Regions from separate parts of the Variovorax sp. GW823-FHT04B03 genome, predicted to be linked through region 1. Evidence: riboswitches for the same ligand, from Rfam matches in the RefSeq annotation. Region 1 holds a riboswitch; the other holds the start of a gene.
What was found. Region 1 has a riboswitch for S-adenosylhomocysteine ahead of ahcY (adenosylhomocysteinase). Riboswitches for the same ligand answer to the same signal wherever they lie in the genome.
Positions count from the first base shown of each region.

Region 1 (10,227 bases):
TGATGGACCCGAGCTACGAAATGAAGACCGACTACGGCCGCGTGCTCGACTTCGCGGCCGAGGCGCTCAAGCGCTTCGCCACGGGCACCTACGCCGTCTGGTACCCGATCATTCCGCGCCCCGAGGCGCACGATCTGCCGCGCCGCCTGAAGACGATGGCGACCAAGGCCGGCAAGCCGTGGCTGCACGCCACGCTGACGGTCAAGTCGAGCAAGATCACGAAGGACGCCGCCTCGGGCGAAACGCAGCGCCCGGGCCTGCCGGCCAGCGGGATGTTTTTGATCAACCCGCCCTACACGCTGAAGGCGCAACTGGCCGAGGCACTGCCCCAGCTGGCCGAGCGCCTGGCCCAGGACCGCAACGCCGCCTACTCGCTCGAGAGCGGCGGCTGAGGCAGGCCGCTCAGCGGCGCTTGCGCGGCGGCACGATCACCCGCTTGCGCGCGGGTGCCGGCGCGCGCACGCGCGAGGTCGGCGCCTCCGGCAACAGCGCGGGCTGCAGATCTTCCGCCGCCACGGCCTGGCCGCCGCAGCGCATGCCCTCGCGGTCGATGACCGACAGCGCCACCTGCTTGATGCCCATGCTCGTGAGACCGATGCGGTCGGCCGCGGCGCGGCTCAGGTCGATGATGCGGCCCGGCGTGAAGGGCCCGCGGTCGTTGACGCGCACCAGCACCTCGCTGCCGTTGACCAGGCTGCGCACGCACACGCGCGTGTTGAAGGGCAGCGTCTTGTGGGCCGCCGTCATGGCACCCATGTCGAAGCGCTCGCCGTTGGCGGTCTTGCGCTGGTGGAACTGGATGCCGTACCACGAGGCGCCGCCGCGCTCGAAGATCTCGCGCGGCTCATCGCCGGGTACGCCGTCGTCCAGCGATTCGCCGGTGCCCGACACCGCGAGGTCGTAGCGCACCGACGGCACGGCCGAGCGCGGGGCGGCACCGGGCGGCACGGCCAGGCCGCGTCCCAGCGGCTGCAGCCGCTTGCCGGACGCCGCCGGCGCGGCGGCGGTGTCCGCGTCTTTCTCCTGCGTGGCAGGCGGCATGGTGCACCCTGCGAGCACGCAGGAGACCGCGACGGCGACCGCGCGCAGCCCTCTCAATCCAGGCGCTCCAGGATCGCCAGCGTGGCCGCCGACTGGTTCATCGTGTAGAAGTGGATCGCGGGTGCGCCGCCCGCTTGCAGGCGCGCGCACAGGTCGGTCACCACGTCCAGGCCGAAGGCCTTGATGGAGGCCGTGTCGTCGCCGAAGCCCTGCAGGCGCAGGCGGATCCAGCGCGGAATCTCGGCGCCGCAGGCGTCCGAGAAACGCATGAGCTGCGTCGAGCTCGTGATGGGCATGATGCCCGGCACGATCGGCGTGTCGAGCCCCAGCTTGCGCGCGTCGTCGACGAAGCGGAAGTAGGCCTCGGGGCTGAAGAAATACTGCGTGATGGCCGAGTCGGCGCCGGCCTTCATCTTGGTCGCGAAGGCCTGCAGGTCGGCTTCGGGCGAGCGCGCCTGCGGATGCACTTCGGGGTAGCAGGCCACCTCGATGTGGAAGTCGCGGCCGGTCTCCTCGCGGATGAAGGCGACGAGGTCGCTCGCGTACTGGAACTCGCCGCCGATGCCGTAGCCGCTGGGCAGGTCGCCGCGCAGCGCGACGAGGCGCTTCACGCCCATGGCCTTCAGCTCGGCCAGCTGCTCGCGCACCGTGGCGCGCGTGGCGCCGATGCACGAGAAGTGGCTGGCGGCGTCCACGCCCTCGGCCAGGATCTCCTGCACCGCACCGAAGGTGCCCTGGTGCGTGGAGCCGCCCGCGCCGTAGGTGACGGAGCAGAACTGCGGCTTGCGCGCATACAGCTGCTGGCGCACGGCGCGCAGCTTGACCGCGCCTTCGGGCGTCTTGGTCGGGAAGAATTCGAAACTCAGCGGAAGGCGCACCTGCGTCTCCTTAGGAACCGTCGCCCGCCTTGGCAGCAGCACGAACGGCGTGAATGAAAAACTCGCGGTTGCCGTCGCCCCCGGCGATCGGGCTGTCGAACCAGCGCAGCACCTTCAGCTCGAGCGCCGCGCAGGCGTCGTGCAGGCGCTTCTCGACCACAGGGTACATCGCCTCGTCGCGCACGATGCCGCCCTTGCCGACCTGGCCGGGCTGCAGCTCGAACTGCGGCTTGACCAGCATCAGCAACTGGCCGTCGTCGGCCAGGAACTGCACCACGGCCGGCAGCACCAGCGTGAGCGAGATGAACGACAGGTCGCCGACGATGAGGTCGAAGCGCGGCTCGGCCGGGGCTTCGACAACTTCGAGCGCCTCACCAACCTCGTCGTCCTCGCCATCGTCCACCTGCAGATCGGCCGGCGACAACGCCCGCGCATTGACGCCTTCGATGGCGACCACGCGTTCGTCCTCGCGCATGCGCGCATGCAGCTGCCCATGGCCCACGTCGACGCCCACCACCTTGGCGGCGCCGTGCTGCAGCAGGCAATCGGTGAAGCCGCCGGTCGACTGGCCGACGTCCAGGCAGAGCTTGCCGGTCGGGTCCACGCCGCTGGTCTTCAGCGCACCTTCGAGCTTGAGGCCGCCGCGCGACACGTAGCGTGCCTCGGCGGCGTCGGCGAGCTCGAGCTCGGCCGACTCGGGCACTTCGTCCTTGTTCTTGGCGACGTTGCGCCACGCGTCGCTCGTGCCCGCGTCACGCCAGCGCATGCCGCCGGCGATGAGCCGCACGGCTTGCGAACGCGACGCGGCCAGGCCGCGCTCTACCAACAGTTGATCGGCGCGCACGCGGATCAATAGCGGTAGGTGTCCGGCTTGTAAGGGCCGTTCTTGTCCACGCCGATGTAGGCGGCTTGCGAGTCGGTCAGCTCGGTGAGCATGGCGCCGACCTTCTTCAGGTGCAGGCGCGCGACCTTCTCGTCCAGGTGCTTGGGCAGCACGTAGACCTTGCCGGCCTGGTAGGCGTCGGGCTTGGTGAACAGCTCGATCTGGGCGATGGTCTGGTTGGCGAACGACGACGACATCACGAAGCTCGGGTGGCCCGTGCCGCAGCCCAGGTTCACGAGGCGGCCCTTGGCCAGCAGGATGATCTTCTTGCCGTCCGGGAAGGTGATGTGGTCGACCTGGGGCTTGATCTCTTCCCACTCGTACTTCTCGATCGACGCGACGTCGATCTCGTTGTCGAAGTGGCCGATGTTGCAGACGATGGCCTGGTCCTTCATGGCGGCCATGTGCTCGTGGCGGATCACGTCGCGATTGCCGGTGGTGGTCACGAAGATGTCGGCCTTGTCGGCGGCGTACTCCATGGTCACGACCTTGTAGCCTTCCATCGCGGCCTGCAGGGCGTTGATCGGGTCGATTTCAGTCACCCACACTTGCGCCGACAGTGCACGCAGCGCCTGGGCCGAGCCCTTGCCCACGTCGCCGTAGCCGGCCACGCAGGCCACCTTGCCGGCGATCATCACGTCGGTGGCGCGCTTGATGCCGTCCACCAGCGATTCGCGGCAGCCGTACAGGTTGTCGAACTTGCTCTTGGTGACCGAGTCGTTCACGTTGATGGCGCGGAACAGCAGCGTGCCCTTGGCGCTCATCTCGTTCAGGCGGTGCACGCCGGTGGTCGTCTCTTCGGTCACGCCGATGATCTCGGCCGACTTGCGGGTGTACCAGGTGTCGTCCACGGCCAGCTTGGCCTTGATGGCGGCGTAAAGAATGCGTTCTTCTTCGCTGGTCGGGTTGGCGAGCACGCCCAGGTCTTTTTCAGCGCGCTGGCCCAGGTGCATGAGCAGCGTGGCGTCGCCGCCGTCGTCCAGGATCATGTTCGGGCCTTCGCCCTTCGAGCCCTTGGGACCGAAGTCGAAGATGGCGTGGGTGTAGTCCCAGTAGTCCTTCAGCGACTCGCCCTTGATGGCGAACACCGGCGTGCCGGCGGCGGCGATGGCGGCGGCGGCGTGGTCCTGCGTCGAGAAGATGTTGCACGAGGCCCAGCGCACTTCGGCGCCCAGGGCTTGCAGCGTCTCGATCAGCACGGCCGTCTGGATGGTCATGTGCAGCGAGCCCGTGATGCGCGCGCCCTTCAGGGCCTGGCCCTTCGAGAACTCTTCACGGATGGCCATCAGGCCGGGCATCTCGGTTTCGGCGATCTTGATTTCCTTGCGGCCCCAGGCGGCAAGGGACAGGTCGGCAATCGCCTGGTCGGCGGTCGAGACGGGGGTGGGCTTGAGTACAGCGCTCATGTGAACTCCAAAACTGGTTTGAAAGATGCCACTGCGTACGGGGAAGAAAGACTCACCGCGAGAACAGCGGGTGAGCGTGGTTGCGATGTGGTCCGAGCCTCACGCCTGACGGCGCTGCAACGCTCCTCGGAGCGCCGGATTGTAGTCGCGGCCGCCCGGCCCGCCAATCGACCGGGGCATCCCACATCACGGAAAGCGCGGGCGCCCGCCAGGCCGGGCCGTGCGGCGCGGGCCACCCCGGGAAACTCCGCAGGCAAATCCGCGCTTGGAGCGCCCTGGGCCGCGCCGGCCCGGCGTATCGTGGCGGCGGGCCCCGGCCGCCCGGCCGCTGCCTGCATCCACCCGTTCGATTGTTTTCATCACCCGACACAGGAGATTCCGCACCATGGCCACTGCCAAGAAAGCCGCCGCGAAAAAAACCACCGCCAGCAGCGCCGGCGCGAAGCAGGCGGCGCCGTCCGCCGCGGACATGCTCGATCCGATGAAGAACCTCAAGGGCATGGCCGAGCGCCTGCAGAACCTGAACCTGACCGGCGGCGCCGGCAAGCTGCTCGACAGCGGCCGCAAGGACTTGCAGGCGCTGATGCAGGCCAACGAGAAGTCCTACCAGGGCCTGCAGACCGTGGTGCAGCGACAGACCGAAATGATCAAGACGGCCATCGCCGAATGGCAGACCGCCGCCAAGGCGATGCCGGGCAAGGACCCGAAGGAAAACCTCGCCAAGCTCGACGAGCTGGGCCGCCAGTCGTTCCAGCGCGCGGTCGACGACATCAAGGAACTGGCCACCCTGGCCGCCAAGTCGCAGGCCGACGCCTTCGACGTGGTGCGCCAGCGCATCCAGGCCAACGTGGACGAGGTCACGAAGCTGCTGCAGCGCAAGTAACAAGAAGCAAAGAAAGGCCCGCATGACCGCCGTCGCGCCCCGCACCGAACGGCGCACCCGCGCCAACGGCATCGAACTGGCCTGGGACAGCTTCGGCGACCCCGAGGCGCCGCCGCTGTTGCTGGTCATGGGCCTCGGCGCCCAGATGGTCGCCTGGGACGACGCGTTCTGCGCCGCCCTGGCGCAGGCCGGCGGCCACCATGTGATCCGCTTCGACAACCGCGACATCGGCCACTCGACCCACCTGCCGCACGCCGGCGTGCCCGACATCCAGGCGCTGATGCTGCAGGCCATGGCGGGGCGGCCGCTGCAGGTGCCCTACACGTTGCGCGACATGGCCGATGACTGCGCCGGCCTGCTCGACGCGCTGGGCATCGCGCGCGCCCACGTCGTGGGCGCGTCGATGGGCGGCGCCATCGGGCAGGAGATGGCCATCCACCACCCGGGCCGGATGCGCTCGCTCACCAGCATCATGTCGAGCACCGGCGACCCGGCCCTGCCGCCGCCCACGCCCGAGGCGCTGGCGGTGCTGTTCGCGCCCGCGCCGACCAGCTTCGAGGCCTACCTGCCGCACCACGCCAAGCTGTGGCGCGTGCTGCGCGGGCCCGACGCCTTTCCGCTCGACGAGGCGCGCGACGCCGGGCGCGCGCAACTGGCCTTCCTGCGCGGCCTCAACCCGGGCGGCGTGGCGCGCCAGCTGGCGGCCGTGTTCGCGTCGGGCAACCGCAAGCCGGCGCTGCGCGCGGTGCAGGTGCCCACGCTGGTGATCCACGGCGACGTCGATCCGCTGGTGCCCGTGGCCTGCGGCATCGACGTGGCCGAGGCCATTCCCGGCGCGACGCTGTTGCGCATCCCGCGCATGGGCCACGCGCTGCCGATCGCGATGTGGCCGCAGATCATCGAGGCCATCGCCGCGCACACCGCACGGGCGGCGCGGCGCGACGATCACTGAAGAAAAAAGAGACACGACAACGAACCCAGACGGAGGTGTTTTCATGAGCCAGTTTCCGTCCCTCGATCCCATGGCCCTGTGGCGCGAGCTCACGGCCCAGTGGGAAAAAAGCACCAACGAATTCGCCAACGAAGCCATGGCCTCGGACCCGTTCCGCCAGGGCATGCACGGCGGCATGAACGCCTCGCTCACCGCGCAGAAGGCGGTGGGCGACCTGATGGCGCGTTACCTCACGCTGCTGAACCTGCCGACGCGCGGCGACCTGCAGGCGCTGGGCGAACAACTGCACCGCATCGACGACCACCTGGCGGGCATCCGCCGCGCGCTGGAAGGCGGGGCCGGCCCTGCCGCGCGGACCGCCGACGCGGCCACCGCGCCGCCCCGGCCGCGCCGCACCAAGCAGCCGCCCGCGGCGGCGGCAGCGCCTGCCCCGGCCGCCAAGACCGCCGCCGCAAAGAAACGCCCCGCCGGAAAGCGCCGCTCATGAGCGCGCCGCCCGACACCTTCCAGCTGCCCGACATCCGCGGCGAGATCGAGCGCACGATCCAGCGCAACATCAAGGGGTTGGACTTCCTGACCTCGACCGCGCCCGCCGTCGGCCTCACGCCCAAGGACGAGATCCACCGGCGCGGCACGCTGAGCCTGTACCACTACCGCCCGATGGTCGACGAGATCTACCGCGTGCCGGTGCTCATGGTGATGGCCACCACCAACCGCGCCTACATCTTCGACCTCGCGCCGGGCCAGAGCATGGTCGAGTACTTGCTGCTCAAGGGCTACGACGTCTATGTGATGGACTGGAACGCACCGCGCCCCGACGAGAAGCGCCTGCGCATCGAGGACTACGTGCTCGATTTCATTCCCGATTCGATCCGCCGCGTGCAGGAAGACTCGGGCGAGGAAGACGTGACCATCGCCGGCTACTGCATGGGCGGCGTGCTCTCTACGTTGTACGCGGCGCTGCACCCCGGCGGGCCGATGAAGAACCTCGCGCTCTTCACCACGCCGATCGACTTCAGCCGCATGAAGCTGTTCCACGCGTGGTCCGACCGGCGCTACTTCGACGTCGACCGCCTCATCGACACCGTGGGCAACGTGCCGCCCGAGATGCTGTTCGCCTCCTTCGACATGCTGCGCCCCGCCGGGCGCGGCGCCGGGCTGGTGCAGCTGTGGGACAACATGGCCAACGACGAGTTCGTCAAGTCGTACCGCATGTTCGACCGCTGGGGCGCCGAGATGCTGCCGCTGGCCGGCGAGTACTTCCGCCAGACGGTGAAGGAACTCATGTGGGACAACAAGCTGCACAAGGGCGAGCTGGTGCTCGGCGGGCGCCCCGTGCTGCTGAAGAACATCACCGTGCCGGTGCTGCACGCGCTGGCGCAGCACGACCACATCGTGCCCTACGAGGCGGGCCAGCCGCTGATCGCCGGCATCGGCTCCACCGACAAGGAAGAGGTGGTGCTCAAGGGCGGCCACGTGAGCCTGGCGGCCGGCACCAACGCCGTGCGTCGGCTGTGGCCCAAGCTCGACGAGTGGCTGGGCGTGCGCTCCACCTGACGAAGACAACCATCGAACACCCTCCCATGACCGCATCTTCTTCCCGCACCTACCCGCGCACCGTCGCCCACGCGGACGGCGACATCGCCCTGCGCCTGATGACCGGCGCCGACGCCCCCGCCGTCCTGGCCTTCGCGCAGGCGCTGCCGGCGCACGACCTGCTCTTTCTGCCGCGCGACATCACCGAGCCCAAGGTGATGGCCGCCTGGGTCCGCGCCATCGAGCGCGGCGACATCGACAGCGTGCTCGCCGTGCGCGACGGCGCCGTGCTGGGCTGCGCCGCCGTCATCCGCGACCCGCACTCGTGGTCGGGCCACGTGGCCGAACTGCGCGTGCTGGTGTCGCCCGCGCTGCGCGGCGGCGGCCTGGGCCAGCAGCTGGCGCAGGAGGGCTGCGCGCTGGCCTTCGCGCACGGGCAGGAAAAGATCGTCGCCCAGATGACCGTCGACCAGCGCGGCGCCATCGCCGTCTTCCAGGCCCTGGGCTTCCGGCCCGAGGCCCTGCTCACGCGCCACGTGAAGGACCGCGAGGGCAAGGCGCACGACCTCGTGGTGCTGAGCCAGGACGCGGCGCAGGTCGAGGCGCAGATGCGGGCGTACGGGGTGACGGAGGCGTTTTAGGCCTACAGCCCGGGGTTGGCGGGGCGGCCTCCTAAAATCGGGGGATTCCCCTGCAGATTGCCCACCTTGTCTTTTCTCGCCGAAACCCGCCGCCGTCGCACCTTCGCGATCATTTCCCACCCTGACGCCGGCAAGACCACGCTGACCGAAAAATTGCTGCTGTTCTCGGGCGCGATCCAGATCGCCGGCTCGGTGAAGGCGCGCAAGGCCTCGCGCCACGCCACCTCCGACTGGATGGAAATCGAGAAGCAGCGCGGCATCTCGGTGGCCTCGTCGGTGATGCAGATGGTGTACCGCGAGCACGTCATCAACCTGCTCGACACGCCCGGCCACAAGGACTTCTCGGAAGACACCTACCGCGTGCTCACGGCCGTCGACTCGGCGCTGATGGTGATCGACGCCGCCAACGGCGTGGAAGCGCAGACGCGCCGGCTGATCGAGGTCTGCCGCCAGCGCGACACGCCCATCATCACCTTCGTCAACAAGATGGACCGGGAAGTGCGCGAGCCGCTGGACATCCTGGACGAGGTGGAGCGCGAACTCGGCATGCCCTGCGTGCCCATGACCTGGCCCGTGGGCCAGGGCAAGAGCTTCCGCGGCATCATGAACCTGCGCACGCAGGCGATGACGGTGTTCGAGTCGGGCAGCGAGCGGCTGCCGCACGACTTCGAGACCATTCCGCTGAGCGAACGCGACACGCTCGTCAAGCGCTTCGGCGCCGACTTCGAGCACGCCATGGAAAGCATGGAACTGGCCACCGGCGCCTCACCCACCTGGGACCGCGAGGCCTTCCTGGCCGGCAAGCAGACGCCCGTGTTCTTCGGCTCCGGCGTGAACAACTTCGGCGTGATGGAAGTGCTCGACGCGCTGGTCGACCTGGCGCCCTCGCCGCAGTCGCGCACCAGCACCACGCTGGTCAACCGCCAGCCGGTGGTGAAAGAGATCCAGCCCGAAGACAAGGACTTCGCGGGCGTGGTCTTCAAGGTGCAGGCCAACATGGACGCCAACCACCGCGACCGCATCGCCTTCGTGCGCATGGCCTCGGGCAAGTACACGCCGGGCATGAAGCTGAAGGTGCAGCGCACCGCGAAGGAGCTGCGCCCCACCAGCGTCGTGACCTTCATGAGCCAGCGCCGCGAGGCGGTGGAAGAGGCCTACGCGGGCGACATCGTGGGCTTCACCACGCACGGCGGCGTGCAGCTGGGCGACACGATCACCGACGGCGCGAACCTGCAGTTCACCGGGCTGCCCTTCTTCGCGCCCGAGCTGTTCATGACCGTGATTTTGAAGAACCCGCTGCGCACCAAGCAGCTGCAGCAGGGCCTGGCCCAGCTGGGGGAAGAAGGCGCGATCCAGGTGTTCCGCCCCGAGGTCGGTGGCCCGATGCTCCTGGGCGCCGTCGGCCAGCTGCAATTCGAAGTGGTGCAGCACCGCCTGAAGGCCGAGTACGACGCCGACGTGCGCCTCGAAGGCTGCCAGTACACGGGCGCGCGCTGGATCACGGCCGACACCCCGGCCGAGCTGCGCGAGTTCGTCCACGCCTACCCGGTTCGCATGGCGAAAGATGCGGCCGACACGCTGGCCTTCCTGTGCACCTCGCCGTACGACGTGCGGCTGGCGCAGGAGCGTTTTCCGAAGATCCACTTCCATCCGCTGCGCGAGCACGCGGGCCTGGCGCTGCAGAGCGCCGGCTGATCGGCTAGCTGCCCGACGAGGTGTAGTGGCGCAGCCCGAGGCGCCACGCACCGAATGCCGCCGCGAGGAACACGAAGCCCGCGAGCGGCGACACCCACCCCACCCAGGCCGGCGCGCCCAGCGGATCGGGCTTGCCCAGGATCGCCAGCACCGGGTAGTACGCCACGCACGCCAGCGGCACGATGAAGGTCAGCACGCGGCGGAACCACTGCGCATAGAGCGCCAGCGGGTACTGCGCCGCCTGCACGCCGCCGTAGGTGAGCACGTTGGCGATCTCCAGGCTCTCGACGGTCCAGAACGACAGCGTGCCCT
Region 1 is NZ_JBXAIT010000006.1:46,104-56,330, reverse strand. Features, by position in the region: gene AC1RAD_RS24240 (23S rRNA (adenine(2030)-N(6))-methyltransferase RlmJ) at 1-392, shown strand, start outside; gene AC1RAD_RS24235 (septal ring lytic transglycosylase RlpA family protein) at 403-1,041, opposite strand; gene metF (methylenetetrahydrofolate reductase [NAD(P)H]) at 1,095-1,919, opposite strand; gene AC1RAD_RS24225 (TlyA family RNA methyltransferase) at 1,930-2,763, opposite strand; gene ahcY (adenosylhomocysteinase) at 2,769-4,208, opposite strand; S-adenosyl-L-homocysteine riboswitch at 4,274-4,342, opposite strand; gene phaP (TIGR01841 family phasin) at 4,594-5,091, shown strand; gene AC1RAD_RS24210 (alpha/beta fold hydrolase) at 5,114-6,043, shown strand; gene AC1RAD_RS24205 (hypothetical protein) at 6,087-6,530, shown strand; gene AC1RAD_RS24200 (alpha/beta fold hydrolase) at 6,527-7,600, shown strand; gene AC1RAD_RS24195 (GNAT family N-acetyltransferase) at 7,627-8,220, shown strand; gene AC1RAD_RS24190 (peptide chain release factor 3) at 8,287-9,915, shown strand; gene AC1RAD_RS24185 (ABC transporter permease) at 9,920-10,227, opposite strand, start outside.

Region 2 (10,227 bases), on a different contig from region 1:
CCATGAGGTAGCGCGGGTAGCGCGAGGTCACGACCCACACGGCCACCGAGTACAGGCAGAACCAGCCCGCCGCGCGCACGGCGGCGGAGCGCTTCCACCACACGCTGAAGGGCGCGAGGAACACCGACCAGATCAGCGCGTTGGGCATCTCGGCGTGATCGCGCACGTCGGCCACCTGCTGCACGTAGTCGGCCGGCACCCATTCGGTGAAGCCGAACACGCGCGCGCCGATCGGGTTGAAGGGGTCGCCCGTCATGATCGCGTTGCGCGCGTACCAGTAGATGCACGGGATCAGGAAGCACAGCAGCGCGGGCGCCCAGGCCCGCCACACGCGACGCTCGTGGCGCACCACGAACACCGCCACCAGCGGCAGGAAGATCAGCGCCTGGTACTTCGAGCCCGCCGCCACGCCGAGGCAGAACGCCGCCAGGCTGAGCCAGCGCGTGCCGTCACGCAGCGGTTCGGATTCGCGCCACCACCACAGCGCCACGAAGGCCGACAGCACGAACAGCGCCACGCCCATGTCGATCAGCGCGTTGGCGTAGTCGCCCATGCCCAGCCAGATGGCCGCACCGATGCAGGCGGTGAGCCGGTTGGCGTGCAGGATGCCCAGGCGGAAGATCATCAGCACCGACAGCGCGCCCGCCAGGCCGTTGAGGAAGTGCGGCAGCACGTCGTCGCCCACCTGCAGCGCGGCGGCGTACAGCAGGTTGTAGTTGTAGGGGAACCAGGGGTAGCGCAGCCAGTCGTGGATGCCCAGCGTGCCCTGCTGCGCCACGAGGCGTGCATACGGCAGGTGGTACATCAGCTCGTCGAAGGCGGCCGGCGGCGCGAGCGGCGCCACCAGCGCGGGCAGTGCGACCAGCGCCAGCGCGATGGCGGCGATGCGTTCGAAGCGGGTCCACGGCGGCGTGGCGGGCGCGGCCGCGCGCAGCGCGCGCACCTCGGCACGCCAGCCGCGCCACTGCCACGCAGCGGCCACGACGCCCGCGCCGATCAGGCCGAGCGTGGCCTCGCGGCGGAAGAGCCCGAAGATGGCCAGCGCCTGGAAGGCACAGATGTAAAGGCCGACGCCGAGTGCGGCCGACATGGCCGCTTCGAGCCAGGCGTCGCGGCGCGACGGGGGGCGCAGGCGCGCGAGCACCGCGCGGCCGGCACCCCAGCAGGCAATCACGAAGATCGCGAACTGGGCGTAGTGCGCGGCGGCAAAGATCAGCTTCTGAATATCAACTCCCGTGGCCGGTCACGCCGGTCGCGCCGACCGGCCGGCAGGTTCAAAGGTTCGGCGCCAGCAGGCGCTCGAGCTCCGCTTCGCTCGTGCGGCGCCGCGCGGCCTGGTCCTGCAACTGGTCGTGCCCGATCTTGCCGACGTTGAAGTACGTCGCATCGGGGTGCCCGAGGTAGAAGCCGCTCACGCTGGCGGCGGGCATCATAGCGAGGCTCTCCGTCAGGGTCATGCCAATGTCCGCGCAGTTCAGAAGGTCGAACATCGGGCCCTTCACGCTGTGGTCGGGGCAGGCCGGGTAGCCGGGCGCGGGGCGGATGCCGCGGTACTTCTCGGCAATCATGTCGTCGTTGCTCAGGCCCTCGTGGGGCGCGTAGCCCCACAGGTCGGTGCGCACGCGGTGGTGCATGGCTTCGGCAAAAGCCTCGGCCAGCCGGTCGGCCAGGGCCTTGAGCATGATGGCCGAGTAGTCGTCGAGGTCGTCGATGAAGAACTTCTCTTTCTTCTCGACGCCCAGGCCGGCCGTGACGGCGAACACGCCGACGTAGTCCTTCACGCCGCTGTCCTTGGGGGCGACGAAGTCGGCCAGGCAGCGGCTGGGGCGCATCACGCCGTCGATCATCTGCTTCTCGGTCTGCTGGCGCATGCCGTACCAGGTGAGCGCGACTTCGCTGCGCGTCTCGTCGGTGTACAGCTCAATGTCGTCGTCGTTCACGGTGTTGGCGGGCCAGAAGCCGACCACGCCGCTGGCGCTGAGCCAGCGCCCTTCGATCAGGCGCTTGAGCATGCGCTGGCCGTCGGCGTACACGCGCACGGCCTCGGTGCCGACGATCTCGTCCTTCAGGATGGCGGGGAACGGGCCGGCCAGGTCCCAGGTCTGGAAGAACGGGCCCCAGTCGATGTACTTGGCCAGCTCGGTGAGGTCGAAGTTCTTGAACACGCGCCGGCCGATGAACTTGGGCACGGTGGGCACGAAGTTCGCGAAGTCGACGGGCGTCTTGTTGGCGCGCGCCTTGGCCAGCGGCCACATCGGCACCTGCTTCTTGTTGGCGTGCTGCGTGCGCACCTTCTCGTAGTCGGCGTTGATCTCGTCGATGTACGCGGTGGCCTGGTCCGAGAGCAGGCTCTGCGCCACGCTCACGCTGCGCGAGGCGTCGGGCACGTAGACCACGGGGCCCTCGTAGTGCGGCGCGATCTTCACGGCGGTGTGCACGCGGCTGGTGGTGGCGCCGCCGATGAGCAGCGGGATCTTCTTGATGCGGAAGTGGTCGTCCTTCTGCATCTCGCCGGCCACGTACTGCATCTCTTCGAGGCTGGGCGTGATGAGGCCCGACAGGCCCACGATGTCCGCGCCCTCGACCTTGGCCTTCGCCAGAATTTCGTGGCACGGGACCATCACGCCCATGTTCACCACTTCGAAGTTGTTGCACTGGAGCACGACGGTGACGATGTTCTTGCCGATGTCGTGCACGTCGCCCTTCACGGTGGCGATGATGATCTTGCCCTTGGTGCGCACGTCGCGGCCCGCGGCCTCGTCCTGGCGCTTTTCTTCCTCGATGTACGGAATGAGGTGGGCCACGGCCGACTTCATCACGCGCGCCGACTTCACCACCTGCGGCAGGAACATCTTGCCCTGGCCGAACAGGTCGCCCACGATGTTCATGCCGTCCATGAGCGGGCCTTCGATCACGTGCAGCGGACGCCCGCCCTTGGCGAGGATCTGCTGGTAGGCCTCTTCGGTGTCTTCGACGATGAAGTCGGTGATGCCGTGCACCATCGCGTGCGACAGGCGCTGGTTGACGTGCACCGGGTGCTCGGGCGTGCCACGCCATTCGAGCTTCTTGCTGTCGTCCTTGGCGCCGCTCTTGGCGGTCTCGGCCACCTCGACCAGGCGCTCGCCCGCGTCGGGGCGGCGGTTGAGCACCACGTCTTCCACGCGCTCGCGCAGCGTGGGTTCGAGGTCGTCGTACACGCCGACCATGCCGGCGTTGACGATGCCCATGTCCATGCCCGCCTGGATGGCGTGGTACAGGAACACGGTGTGGATGGCCTCGCGCACCGGGTCGTTGCCGCGGAAGCTGAAGCTCACGTTGCTCACGCCGCCCGACACCTTGGCGCCGGGCAGGTTCTCTTTGATCCAGCGCACGGCGTTGATGAAGTCGACCGCGTAGTTGTCGTGCTCCTCGATGCCGGTGGCGATGGCGAAGATGTTCGGGTCGAAGATGATGTCTTCGGGCGGAAAGCCCACTTCATCGACCAGCACGCGGTAGGCGCGCTCGCAGATCTCGATCTTGCGTGCGTAGGTGTCGGCCTGGCCCTTCTCGTCGAAGGCCATGACCACGGCGGCGGCGCCGTAGCGCTTGACCAGCTTGGCCTCGTGCTTGAACTTGTCGACGCCCTCCTTCATGGAGATCGAGTTGACGATGCCCTTGCCCTGGATGCAGCGCAGGCCGGCCTCGATGACCTCCCACTTGGAGCTGTCGACCATCACCGGCACGCGCGCGATGTCGGGCTCGCTGGCGATGAGGTTCAGGAAACGCACCATGGCGGCCTTGCTGTCGAGCATGGCCTCGTCCATGTTGATGTCGATCACCTGCGCGCCGTTCTCCACCTGCTGGCGCGCGACGGCCAGGGCGTCCTCGAACTGGCCGTTGAGGATCATGCGCGCGAAGGCCTTGGAGCCGGTGACGTTGGTGCGCTCGCCGATGTTGACGAACAGCGAGCCTTCGCCGATGGCGACCGGCTCGAGGCCGGACAGCTTCATGGGAGGGGGAGCGACGGGAGCGGAAACGGATGCGGGAATCTGGGACATGGCCTCACCTGCGGAAGAGTCGGACAGGCGAGCGTCGTTGTCGCCCCAAGCCTGACGATTCGCCTCTGTGGCGAACCGCTGCAACGCTCCTTGGGAAGTCGCGCATTTTAGGTCGATTCGATTGCGCCCTGGGAAAACCCCAGTTTTCATTCCTGCACGTGTCAACAGAATGCGCCCACCGTTTCTGAACGAACGTTCGTGTTTTTAACCAAACGTAAGGGAGTTCGCCGATGGCCAGGAAGTGGAATGTCCGGTTGCAGCATGCAGCCACCCCGATGCGCGCCGTGGCCTTGAGCTGCGGCCTCCTGGCCGCCGCGGCCCTCGCGGTTCACGCGCCACCAGCGCGTGCCGCCGCCGGCGACAGCGCCACGCGCGTCGAGGCCCGCGTCACCTCCGACACGGCGAAGACCAAATACCCGATCGTGCTGGTCCACGGCCTGCTGGGCTTCGACAACCTGCTGGGCGTCGACTACTTCTACGACATCCCCGGCAGGCTGGCCGCCGCGGGCGCCAAGGTGTACGTGGCGCAGGTGTCGGGCACCAACACCTCCGAGATCCGCGGCGAGCAGCTGCTGCAGGAGCTCAAGACCATCCGCGCGCTGGAGCAGAACCCGACGCTCAAGTTCAACCTCATCGGCCATTCGCAGGGCTCGCCCACGGTGCGCTACGTGGCGGCGGTGGCACCCGACATGGTGGCCTCGGTCACGTCGGTGGGCGGCGCCAACGGCGGCTCGAAGGTGGCCGACCTGCTCGCCAAGCTGCCCGAAGGCGGCATCGGCCAGACCCTGGTGGTGAAGGCCGTCGGCCTGCTGACGGGGCTGATCGGCTTTCTCTCGGGCAAGGACCCGAGCCAGCTGCCCGAAGTGCCGCTGAACGCGCTGGCCTCGCTGACCACGGCAGGCGGCGCGGCCTTCGACGCCAAGTTCCCGCAGGGGCGCCCCGCGCCGGGCTCGTCGTGCGACGTGAAGAGCGGTGCGGCCGTGGCCAACGGCGTGCGCTACTACTCGTGGTCGGGCGTGTCGACCAGCTTCAACCTGTTCGACCCGAGCGACACGGCGCTGTCGACGCTGGGCAGCCTGTTCTTCTTCGGCGAGGCCAACGACGGCCTGCTCGCGGTCTGCACCACGCGCCTGGGCACCCACCTGGGCGACTACCGCCAGAACCACCTGGACGAGGTGAACCAGGCCTTCGGCAACACCTACGGCAGCCAGTTCCCGTACTACGAGAAGAAGCCGCCGGAGCTGTTCAGGGAGCAGGCCGCGCGACTCAAGAGCGCGGGGCTCTGAGGACGCTGCGCATGCGCGGTGTGGCCTTGACCATCGGCGCCGTCGCGCTGGTGGCCGCGGGGACCGGCTGGCTGGCGCTCGGCCCCGGGGCGGTCGATGCGCCGCAGGCCGCCGCGCCCCGCGCCACGGCGGCGGTCGCGGTGCCCGGCGCGCCCCCCCCGGTGCCGCAAGCTGCGGCGGCCCCCGACGCCCTGCTCACCAGCGACCTCATCACCCTCTTCGACCAGGTGCTTGCCGAAGCGCAGGCCGACAGCAAGGCCACGCTGATGGCCCGCGCGCCCGCCCTGCTCGCCCAGCGCCTGCGCGAAGACTGGCGCGTGCGCGCGCTGGGCCTGCTCGAGCGCTACGTCGACATGCAGGAAGCCCTGCGCGCCCTGCAGCCGCCCGCGCCCGGCGACCCGGCCTTTTTGCGCCGCAGCCTGGAGGCGCGCGAGGCGGTGCGCCGTCAGTTCTTCGCGCCCGAGGAAATCGAAGGCCTGTTCGGCGACCAGATCCGGCAGGACCGGTTCATGGCCGAGAAGATGGAGTTGCTGTCCAACCCCGACCTCACGCCCGAGCAGCGCGCCGCGGCGCTGGCCCAAAGCGAGCAGGCCTGGCTGTCGCCGGCGCAGCGCGAGGTGCGCAAGGAGGCGGTGGCCCATCTGGACGTGATGCGCCAGACCGAGGCGCTGCAGGCGCGCGGCGCCAGCCCCCAGGAGCGCTTTGCCGCGCGCAGCGAGGCCTACGGCTACGAGGTGGCGCGCGGCCTGGCCACGCTCGACCAGGAAACCCAGGAATGGAACGCCCGGCTCGACCGCTACGCCAGCGCGCCCGAGGCCGAGCGGGCCCAGCTGCGCGAGACGCTCTTCAACGAGAACGAGCGCCTGCGCCTGAGCGGTGCCCTGGCGATGCGCTCGGCTGCCGCGTCCAAGCCGGCGAAGTGAATCGGCTAAGTAAGCGCAGGCTTACGCAGGTTGCGCTTCGCCCATGGCCGAGGCCGGCAGGCCGAACACGCGGTCGAAGGCCCAGTTGAAGACGAAGGTGTAGACCAGGAAGAACACCACCAGGCCCAGGTCCATCACCAGCGCCTGCCAGAGCGACACGCCCAGGCCCCAGGCCAGCATCGGCACCAGGAAGGCGATCAGGCCGCCCTCGAAGCCGATGGCGTGGGCGATGCGGCGCTTCAGGCTGCGCCCGCGCACCGCCTGGCGCGACTCCCAGCGCTCGAACAGGGCGTTGAAGGTCAGGTTCCAGATCACCGCGATCACCGAGGCGCCCACCGCCAGCAGGCCCGAGTGGCCAAGCCCCGCGTCCGACATCAGGGCCAGGCCGGCGCTGGCCGCCACGATGGCGATGCCCTCGTAGAGGGAGATGTAAACGATCCGACGCTGAAGGCCCTGCATGACTGTTTCTCTGTGTGTTTGACTGCGATGGAGGGACTTTATTTGCTTTTAGTTGATATAAAAAGTTAACTTATTTCAGTTTTATTGATAGATCGGGGCGCCATGGCTTTCTCCAGCGACAACGTCGAGGTCTTCCTGGCCGTGATCGACCACGGCTCGTTCTCGGCCGCCGCGCGGGCGCTGCGCAAGGTGCCGTCGGCCGTGAGCATGGCCATCGCCAACCTGGAGGCCGAGCTGGCGCTGCCGCTGTTCGACCGCAGCGGCCGCGAGCCCCAGCCCACGTCGGCTGCGCGCTCGCTCGAACCGCAGGCGCGGCTGCTCGCGGCCCAGTTGCGGCAGTTGCAGGTGCAGGCGCTGGCGCTCACGCAGGGGCTGGAAGACCGGCTCACGTTGGCCATCGCGCCCGAACTGCTGGCGGCGCCATGGAGCGGGCCGCTCGCCGCGCTGGCCGACGACTACCCTCTGCTGCAGGTCGAGGTGCTGGCCGCGCCGCAGGCCGATGCGCTGGCGCTGCTGCACAGCGGCCGGGCGCAGCTGGCGCTGGTGTTCGAGCGCCCCAGCCTCGACGGCCGCGAGGGCTTCCAGGAGGTGGGCAGCGACACCATGGTGGCCGTGATGGCGCCCGAGCACCCGGTGCTGCGCGCGGCGGCCGGCGGGCGCCTGCGCGAGGAGCACCTGACGAACACGCGCCAGATCGTGGTCGCGGGGCGCGACCTGGCCACCAGCGACCCGCGCTTCGTGTTCGCCCGGCATGTCTGGCGCACCGACAACGCGCTGGCCGCGCTGAGCCTGATCACCGCCGGGCTGGGCTGGGGCTGGCTGCCGCGCAACTTCGCGCGGCCGCACGTGGCGGCGGGCGCGCTGGTCGAGATCCCGTTCGAGAACCTCAGCAACGGGCTGGACCTGTGGGTGGACGTGGTGTGGTCGCGCGAACGGCCGCTGGGCCTGGGCGCGCAGCGCTTCGTGGCGCTGATCGCACGCGACCGGCAGGCGGCGGCCGGCATCGGGACGCCGGCCGTGTGAGCCGGGTCAATTCTTTCCGTGGCCGTGGCCGTGCCCGCCTCCACCGCCGTGCCCACCGCCCCCGCCGTGCGGACGCCCTCCTCCACCCCCGCCGCCCCCACCGGGCCGGCCGCCGCCCGGATGCGGATGCGACACGCCCGGTGGCGGCCCGGGCCGGAAGCCCGGCTGCGGTCGCGGCGGGCGGAACCCGGGGTCGACGGGCGGCCGGATGCCCGGCCCGTGCGGGGGACGAACCCCGGGCCCATGAGGCGGACGGACCCCAGGTCCGTGGGGCGGACGCACGCCAGGCCCCGGCCAGGGCCGCGGCTGCCAGCCCGGGTGCACGGGCGGCGGCGGACGCCAACCCGCGATCGGCGGCGGCGGGGGCCGGTGGCCCCACCAGCGCCGGTCGCCGTACCAGGGGCGGTCGCGGTAGTAGTCGGCCCAGTAGCTGCCGATCACGAAGCTCACGATCGGCACGCCGATGACCGCGCCGTAGGTGGCCAGCGGCACGCGCTGCTGCTGGTAGGCGTAGTCGAGGTTCCTGGCCCAGACCCAGCCGCGCCCGCCGTCGGGCAGCACCACGTCGCACCAGCCGTAGCCGCTGGTGCAGCCGACCACGTCGACCGGCTGCCCCGGCCCGAGCCGCGCCACCAGCGGGTAGTCGCCCGAGGGCCCGGCGCGCAGGTTGACCGCGCCGCGCGTGAAGGCCTGCTGCGCCGCCGCCGCGAACGGCAGCAGCAGGACGAGCGCGCCCAAGGCAGCGCGGCGCAAGAAGGATGTGGCGTTCATGGGAGGCTCCTGTGCGCCCCAGCGTAGGCGTGGGGCGGGGAGCCGTCAATCAGCCGAGGGCGCGCGCGGCGCCCGGCTTCAGGCGGCTTCTTTGTAGAAGCCGTTGCTGTTCAGGAGACGGCCCTTCGCAGGCGCCACCGCTGCACCGATCGCCGCGATGTGGTCCGGCGTCGTGCCGCAGCAGCCGCCCACGATGTTCACCAGCCCCTCGGCCGCGAACTCGTGCAGCAGGCGCGAGGTGACGTCGGGCGTCTCGTCGAAGCCGGTGTCGCTCATCGGGTTGGGCAGGCCGGCGTTCGGGTAGCAGCTGATGTAGGTGTCGCCCGCCACGCGCGCCAGCTCCTGGATGTAGGGGCGCATCAGCGTCGCGCCCAGCGCGCAGTTCAGCCCGATGGCCAGCGGCTGCGCATGGCGCACGCTGTGCCAGAAGGCCGTGACGGTCTGGCCGCTGAGGATGCGGCCCGAGGCGTCGGTCACCGTGCCGCTGATGATCAGCGGCAGGCGCTGGCCGCTGTTGTCGAAGTACTCGTCCACCGCGAACAGCGCGGCCTTGGCGTTGAGCGTGTCGAAGATGGTCTCGACCAGGATCACGTCGGCGCCGCCTTCGACCAGCGCCTCGGTCTGCTCGTAGTACGCCGCGCGCAGCGATTCGAAATCGACATTGCGCGCGCCGGGGTCGTTCACGTCGGGGCTGATGCTGGCCGTCTTGGGGGTCGGGCCGAGGGCGCCGGCCACGAAGCGCGGCTTGTCCGGCGTGCTGTACTTGTCGCAGGCCGCGCGCGCCAGCTTGGCCGACTCGAGGTTCATCTCGCGCGCCAGGTGGGCCATCTTGTAGTCCTCCTGCGCGATGGTGGTGGCGCCGAAGGTGTTGGTCTCGATGAGGTCGGCACCGGCCGCGAGGTAGGCCTCGTGGATGTCGGTGATGACGTCGGGGCGCGTGAGCGACAGCAGCTCGTTGTTGCCCTTCACGTCGCGCTCGAAGTCCTTGAAGCGCTCGCCGCGGTATTGCTCTTCGGTGAGCTTGAAGCGCTGGATCATCGTGCCCATCGCGCCGTCGAGGATGGCAATGCGGTTGGCGAGGATGCCCGGCAGCGCCTGGCCGCGGGTATAGATGAGGGGCTTGGTCATGTCCGCGATTGTAAAAACCCCGGTCTGGCCCGGCGCGCAGGCGGGTCTTGCCGGCGTCAGCCTTGCCCGCCCGCGATCTCCGCCAGCGCCTGCACGAAGCGCGCGTTGTCCGCGTCGGTGCCCACCGACACGCGGATGAAGGTCTCGAAGCCCGGCTCCTTCCAGGGCTTGACGATGATCCCGCGCGCCAGCAGGGCCTCGTTGACCGGCGCGTTGGGCCGCCCGAGATCGACGAACAGGAAGTTGGCCGCCGAAGGCGCGATGCGCAGGCCCGGCCAGACCGACCCGGCCAGGGCGCGCAGCTGCGCCGCCAGCGCCTCGCGCTGTTGCACGGTGCGCGCCACCGCCTGCGCCATGAAGGCCTCGTCGCCCCAGGCCGCCAGCGCCGCGGCCTGCGCCGCCAGGTTCACGTTGAAGGGCGTGCGCACGCGGTCGAGCAGCTGCACCAGCGCCGCGTCGGACGCAATGCCGTAGCCCACGCGTAGGCCGGCCAGGCCCCAGGCCTTGGAGAAGGTGCGCAGCACGATCCAGGGGGCGCGGCCTTCGCCGGCCGCCTGCCATGCGCGCAGCAGGGCGAGCACGTCGGGGTAGCCGGGCGCC
Region 2 is NZ_JBXAIT010000001.1:31,328-41,554, reverse strand. Features, by position in the region: gene AC1RAD_RS00175 (ArnT family glycosyltransferase) at 1-1,174, opposite strand, end outside; gene metH (methionine synthase) at 1,275-4,037, opposite strand; S-adenosyl-L-homocysteine riboswitch at 4,060-4,135, opposite strand; gene AC1RAD_RS00165 (esterase/lipase family protein) at 4,268-5,323, shown strand; gene AC1RAD_RS00160 (lipase secretion chaperone) at 5,335-6,246, shown strand; gene AC1RAD_RS00155 (PACE efflux transporter) at 6,268-6,705, opposite strand; gene AC1RAD_RS00150 (LysR family transcriptional regulator) at 6,808-7,728, shown strand; gene AC1RAD_RS00145 (SH3 domain-containing protein) at 7,735-8,499, opposite strand; gene AC1RAD_RS00140 (homocysteine S-methyltransferase family protein) at 8,578-9,627, opposite strand; gene AC1RAD_RS00135 (histidinol-phosphate transaminase) at 9,684-10,227, opposite strand, start outside.
Region 2: another riboswitch for S-adenosylhomocysteine. It lies ahead of metH (methionine synthase); the one in region 1 lies ahead of ahcY (adenosylhomocysteinase).